2 regions of the Microbacterium sp. GbtcB4 genome follow, and region 2 is predicted to be linked to the other one. Evidence: riboswitches for the same ligand, from Rfam matches in the RefSeq annotation. Region 2 holds a riboswitch; the other holds the start of a gene.

Region 1 (3,401 bases), on a different contig from region 2:
CATCCCGATCCGCGTGAGGAGCTCGCGGGAGGCCCAGCGGATCGGGGACGGGTCCGCCCCCTGCGCGAGCACCGGGGCCGCGGACACGGCACCGCTGACGGGAGGGAGGAGTCCGGCGAGGGTCAGACCCAGCGTGGACTTGCCCGCACCGTTGGGCCCGGTGATCGCGACGGCTTCCCCCGCACGCACCTCCAGGTCGATGCCCTGTGCCACGGGGCGCCCCTTCACCCGTGCGACCGCGAGCCCGCGCGCCGACAGCAGCACCTCCCCGGGAGCCGTCCGCGGTGCCGGCGGCTCGGCGGGCGGTCGGCCGGGCACCCAGACGCCGTCCGCGGCCAGGCGCTCGCCCTGCGCGCCGAGCACATCCGCAGGAGTGCCGTCCGCCACCACCCCGCCGGCACCCAGCACGATCACCCGCGTGAGGAGCGGCAACCACACCTCGAGCCGATGCTCCACGACCACGAGGGTGGCGGGACGCGTGGCGAGCATCCGCTCGACGGCATCCCTGACCTCGCGCACGCCCTCCGGATCGAGGTTCGCCGTCGGCTCGTCGAGCAGCACCAGCCCGGGGCCCATCGCCAGCATGCCGGCCAGGGCGAGCCGCTGCTTCTGACCGCCGGAGAGCGCCGCGGTCGGGTGATCGAGCGGCACGTCCAGTCCGACGCCGGCCATCGCGGCCTCGACGCGGGGCCAGATCTCGGCACGCGGCACACCGAGGTTCTCGCACCCGAAGGCGACGTCATCGCCGGCACGGGCGAGGATCACCTGCGAGTCGGGATCCTGGAGCACGAGCCCGGCCCGCCCGCGGGTCGCCGCGGCGGGGTCGCCGCCGACGAGCAGCGCGCCTTCGCTCTCCCCCTCCTCCTCACCGCCGAGCACACCGGCGAGGCCGTGCAGCAGCGTCGACTTCCCCGCGCCGGAGGCGCCGAGCACGAGCACGCGCTCGCCGGGCTCGATGCGGAACGAGACGTCGCGCAGCGCCCAGGCGTGGCGGCTCGCGTGTCGCCAACCCCAGCCGCGGGCCTCGACGCCGGCGGGAGCGAACTGCGCGGACATCAGACGCGGACGCGCGCCTCGCGCCCGGAGCCGAAGCGGTCCAGAGCCCCGGTCGCCGCGATGCCGCGGGCGAGCACCCACGACAGCGCACCGGCGATGACCGCCCCGGAGATCACGGTGCTGAGGAGGTAGATCGTCGTGAAGGCGGGACCTGACCCGGCATACCAGAGGACGAGGTTGTTGATGCCGCCCGCGAGCGCGGCACCGGCCCCGGCGAGGATCGCGACGGGCAGCGACCAGCGGCGGTAGAAGAACAGCAAGAAGACCAGCTCGGCGCCGAGGCCCTGCACGAGACCCGCCTCGAGCGTGAGGAAGCCGCCCCACTGGTTGCCGATGAGCGCCGAGACGACGGCGGCCAGCAGCTCGACGTAGATCGCGGCACCCGCCTTGCGGATGATGAGCCCGCCGAGCACACCCGCGAAGAGCCACGGGCCGTCGAGGAGCCCTTGGAGGCCGGGAAGCAGCGGCTCGAGCATGGCCTTCGGCCCCAGGTATCCGACGTTCCAGGCCAGGAAGATCAGACCGGCGGCGACACCGAGGACGCTGGCGACGACGATGTCGATGACGCGCCAGCGCAGGTAGCCCCGCGCCGGAGCGGCCGTGGTGTTCCTCGACGGGGATGCGGACGTGGACGTACTCATGTGAACTCCTCCCTGCGCTGGCATGACCCAGATCAGGTTCGACGGTCGAAGCGCGATTCGCTCCCTCTCAGCCCGGCTCGCCGGACTCCCGTGGTTGTGCTGTCGATCCTACCGTCCGCGCGTCCCGCGCCGCGCACGGCGGATTCGGGGCCGGATTCGGTACCGTAAGCGAGTGACCGCTTCCGATCCCCCTGAAGAGGCGTCCGGCGGCGTGGGCGTCGACGCGCGGCCCGAAGACTCCGCACCCGCCTCTGCCGCGCCCGCGGACGATCAGCCGGGTCCGGTTCCGGAAGCTGCCGCGTGGGCCGATGCCTCGGCACCGCCGACCGCGCTGACCTGGGTGGACCCGTCGATCGTCGCTGCGGCGTCATCGACGCCCGAGTTCGATGCCTCGGCCGGCACGGAGGAGGAGACGGGATTGCTGCGCGACGCCCGGCTGCGCCCGGCGATTGCCGGACCCGGCCTGCTCGTCCCCCTCGGCGTCCTCGCCGGCCTCATCGCCTCTTACGCCGGCACCACGCTGCTCTGGCCGCTGCACGAGGTCGCCCCGACCGTCCAGGCGGTCGAGTTCACCCCGGTCGCCGCCCCCACCGCCGCGCTCGCCTGGCCGGCGGTCGGCGACGGGGCGGTCGGCATCGCCGGGATGACCACCGCGGCGTCGACCACCGCGCCGGTGAGCATCGCGAGCATCACGAAGGTCGTCAGCAGTCTCATGGTGCTGGACCGGCTGCCGCTGGCCCCCGGCGAACAGGGCCCGGAGTTCTCCTTCACCTACGCCGACAGCGTCCGTTACTGGGACTATCGGATCGCCAATCAGTCGGCGCTCGATGTGCCGGTGGGCGGAGTGCTGACCGAGTACCAGCTTCTGCAGGGCACCCTGCTCGGCTCGGCCAACAACTACATCGACCGGCTGGCGTCGGAGATCTGGGGGTCCGACCGCGAATTCGCCGCCGCGGCCGAGGTCTGGCTCGGCGAGCGCGGACTCTCCGGCATCACCGTGGTCACGCCGTCCGGATTCGACGAGCGCAACGTCGCCACCCCGGAGGCCCTCGTGGCCCTGGGCGAGATGGCGATGCGGAATCCGGTGTTCGCCGAGATCGTGGGTACCCGGTCCGTCGACCTGCCGGGGGCCGGGACGGTCGAGAACACGAACGGCATGCTCGCCGATCCGGGAGTCGTCGGCATCAAGACGGGCACCCTCGTCGGCTGGAACCTGTTGACCGCCAAGGACGTCGTCATCGGCGACGCGACGGTCCGGCTCTACGCCGCGGCATTGAACCAGGAGGACGACGAGGCGCGCCTCGCCCTCACCCGCGCCCTGTTCGCTCAGACGGAAGCGGCGTTGCAGGCCCAGGGCCCGGCCGTCCCGGCAGGCACGGTGGTCGGGCGCGTCCTCACCGTCTGGGGCGAGCGCGTCGATGTGGTCGCCGGTGAGGACGCCGATGTCGTGCTGTGGAACGGAGCGAGCGCGACGGCGACGCCGGTGTTCGATCTCGGGGAGGAACGCGAAGCGGACGGGACGGTCGGCACCCTGACCACGACCGGTCCCGTCGACAGCACGGACACCGCCCTCGTCCTCGACGAGGACCTGGACGGTCCGAGCCCATGGTGGCGACTGACCCACCCCCTCGAACTCCTCGGCATCGCCGGAGACGACTGAGGTTTCACGCACGACGCCCCACTCCGGATCCGGAGTGGGGCGTC
Region 2 (3,401 bases):
CCGCGCGGCTTCCTCGGGAGGTCGCGCGGCATCAGGCGTTCGCGCGGCATCAGGCGACAGCAGTGCCGGTGACCTGTACTCGCGTGATGGCCTGGGTTCGCGTGGTCGGCTGCGCGCGTGAGGGCCTGTGATCGCGTGAGGGCCTGTCCTGCTCCGCTCTGAGCGGAGGCCCTTCCCCCGAGTCGTCGATCCTGATGACATGGGCACATGACGGATGTGCTGATCCTCGGGGGAACCGGATGGCTGTCGGGGCGCATCGCCGCGCACGCGTTGGGAGCGGGAGCGTCCGTGACCTGCCTCGCCCGCGGCGGACGCCCGGCGCCGCCGGGAGCGACCCTCGTGCTGGCGGACCGGGATGAGGAGGCCGCCTACGATGTCGTCTCGCGCACCGATTGGGATCACGTCGTCGACGTCTCCTCCCGCGCCGCTCATGTCTCCGGGGCGGTCCGTGCGCTCGGCGACCGTGCCGCCCGGTGGACGTACGTCTCGTCGATGTCGGTGTACCGCGACGACGAGACCGTCGGGACGGACGAGTCGGCACCGCGGCACCCGGCGGCACAGGCCGGTGAGGACGACGACTACGCACGGCAGAAGGTCGCGGCGGAGGATGCCGTGCAGGCGAGCCTCGGCGACCGCGCGCTCCTCGTCCGTCCCGGCCTCATCGTCGGCGCCGGCGACCCCAGCGATCGCTTCGGCTACTGGGCGGCGGCGTTCCTCCGGGCGCTGGACGAGCCGGTGCTGCTCCCGCCCCTCGACGGGCGCACGGCGCAGGTCATCGACGTCGAGGATGTCGCCGCCTTCGTCGTGTCCGCCGCCGTCACCGGTACCGTGAACGCGATCGGCGACGTGCGCGAGCTGGACGACGTGCTGCGGACCGTGCGCGCGGCCACCGGACACACCGGGCCGCTCGTCGTCGGCACGGAGGAGCGTCTCGTCGCGGAGGGTGTCGCGTACTGGGCGGGGCCGCGCTCGCTGCCGCTGTGGCTGCCACCCGAGATGAGCGGATTCATGACCCGCTCGAACGCGCGGTATCGCCGCAGCGGAGGCACCCTCCGCCCCCTCGACGAGACGGCGGAAAGCGTCGTGGCGGACGAGCGCGATCGGGGAGTGGACAGGGAGCGCCGCGCCGGACTCACGCGGACGGAGGAGCGGGCGCTGCTCGACGCCTTCGCTCGCTAGACTGCGAGGCAGTGACACGGGGTGCCGCATCCGCGGCTGAGATCACACCCGTCGAACCTGATCTAGTTCGTACTAGCGAAGGGATGTCGCAATGAGCGATCCTGTGCGTCCGCAATCCGTCCTCGACCTCGCCGCCACGGCGGGAAGGCTGCGGGAGGAGGTCCGGGCTGCGCCGCCGTTGACGCACTGCGTCACGAACGCCGTCGTGACGGGCTTCACCGCCAACGTGCTGCTGGCGCTCGGGGCGGCGCCGGCCATGGTCGACATCGTCGGCGAGGCCGAGCCGTTCGCCGCTGCCGCCTCGGGGCTCCTCGTCAATCTCGGGACGCCGACCCCGGAGCAGCGGGAGGCGAGCAGGGAGGCCGTGGCCGGAGCGCGCGCCGCCGGCACGCCGTGGGTGCTCGATCCCGTCGCGATCGGCACCCTCCCGGTGCGGACGGCGCTGGCCCACGAGCTGGTCGCGCTGCGCCCGACCGCCATCCGCGGCAACGCGTCGGAGATCCTCGCGCTGGCCGGACACAGCAGCGGAGGCCGCGGTGTCGACGCGACGGACGGGACCGAGGCGGCGGCCGCGGCGGCGCGGGAGCTCGCCGTCCGGCACGGTTCCGTGGTCGCCGTCTCCGGCCCGGTCGATCTCCTCACCGACGGGGAGCGCGTGATCCGCATCGCGAATGGGCACGAGCTGCTCACGCGGGTGACCGGCGGCGGCTGCGCGTTGGGCGCGGTGATGGCGGCCTTCCTCGGGGCGGCCCGCGGCACCGGGACCGACGCGCTGACGGCGGTGGCCGCGGCGACCCTCGTCTACACGGTCGCGGCCGAGCAGGCGGCGGAGACCTCCCGCGGACCGGGCAGCTTCGCCGTCGGACTGCTCGACGCCCTGTCCGCCGTGACCCCGGCGGATCTCCAGGCCCGCGCCCGCGTCGAGGAGGAGGCCCGATGACCGTCGACCTGTCCCTCTACCTCGTCACCGATCGGTCGCTGTGCGGTGCTCGTGGGGTGGTCGAGACCGTCCGCGAGGCCGTGGCGGGTGGGGTCCGCATCGTGCAGCTCCGCGACAAGGAGGCGACGGACGAGGAGACGGTCGACCAGCTCCTCGCCCTGTCCGTGGCCATCGACGGTCGCGCGCTGCTCGTCGTGAACGATCGCCTCGACGCCGCCGTCGAGGCCCGTCGCCGCGGTGCCAGGGTGGACGGGGTGCACCTCGGCCAGGCGGATGCCTCGGTGCTCCGCGCGCGCGAACTTCTCGGCCCGGAGGCGCTGATCGGGCTCACGGCGAACACCGCTGCCCATCTCGATGCCGTGAACGCGCTTCCGCCGGGGACGGTCGACTACCTCGGCGTCGGCGTGATCCGGCCCACGCGCACGAAGCCCGACCATCCGGACCCGCTCGGCATCGACGGCTTCGCCGCGTTCGCCGCGCGCAGTGCGCTGCCGTGCGTCGCCATCGGCGGGGTGGACCTCGACGACACGGCGGCGCTGCGCGCGGCCGGTGCGGCCGGGATCGCGGTGGTCTCGGCGCTGTGCGCGGCAGAGGATCCCCGGGCCGCCGCCGCGGCCTTCCGTCGGCGGTGGCTCGGGCGGGCGGTGCCGCACGTGCTCAGCATCGCCGGCAGCGATCCGTCCGGCGGCGCGGGCATCCAGGCCGACCTCAAGGCGATCGCCGCGCACGGGGGCTACGGCATGGCCGCCCTCACGGCCCTGACCGCCCAGAACACGCAGGGCGTCCGCGCCGTGCACGTTCCGCCCGCGGACTTCCTGCGGGCGCAGCTCGACGCCGTCGGCGACGACATCCGCATCGACGCCGTGAAGATCGGCATGCTCGCGGACGTCGAGGTGATCCGGACGGTCGCCGCGTGGCTCCGGGCGACGCAGCCCCCGATCGTCGTGCTCGACCCGGTCATGATCGCCACCTCGGGGGACCGGCTGCTCCAGCCCGACGCGGAGCGGGAGCTCCGGGATCTGCTGTCCCTGGCGACCGTGGTCACCCCGAACCTCGCGGAGCTGGCGGTGCTCGTCGGTCGCGAGGTGGCGGACTGGGCGGACGCGCTCGCCGCGGCGCGAGAGCTGTCGGCCGATACGGGGACCGCGGTGCTGGTGAAGGGCGGGCATCTGCCCGGGGACGAGGCGCCGGACGCCCTGATCGACACGGCAGCCGGTACGCACGCGGAGTTCCCCGGGCCGCGCATCCGGACGGAGAACACCCACGGCACCGGCTGCTCGCT

What was found. A riboswitch is a leader RNA that binds a small molecule or an ion and turns the genes downstream of it on or off. The one in region 2 is predicted to bind thiamine pyrophosphate.
Region 1: linked by a shared signal. The riboswitch ahead of KVS71_RS11750 (ECF transporter S component) and the one ahead of thiM (hydroxyethylthiazole kinase) in region 2 are both predicted to bind thiamine pyrophosphate.

What each region holds. Positions count from the first base shown of each region.
Region 1 is NZ_JAGXJJ010000006.1:177,709-181,109, forward strand. Features, by position in the region: gene KVS71_RS11745 (ABC transporter ATP-binding protein) at 1-1,056, opposite strand, end outside; gene KVS71_RS11750 (ECF transporter S component) at 1,056-1,697, opposite strand; TPP riboswitch at 1,690-1,799, opposite strand; gene KVS71_RS20010 (D-alanyl-D-alanine carboxypeptidase family protein) at 1,870-3,357, shown strand.
Region 2 is NZ_JAGXJJ010000012.1:51,925-55,325, forward strand. Features, by position in the region: gene KVS71_RS16465 (NAD-dependent epimerase/dehydratase family protein) at 208-1,179, shown strand; TPP riboswitch at 1,187-1,280, shown strand; gene thiM (hydroxyethylthiazole kinase) at 1,271-2,119, shown strand; gene KVS71_RS16475 (bifunctional hydroxymethylpyrimidine kinase/phosphomethylpyrimidine kinase) at 2,116-3,401, shown strand, end outside.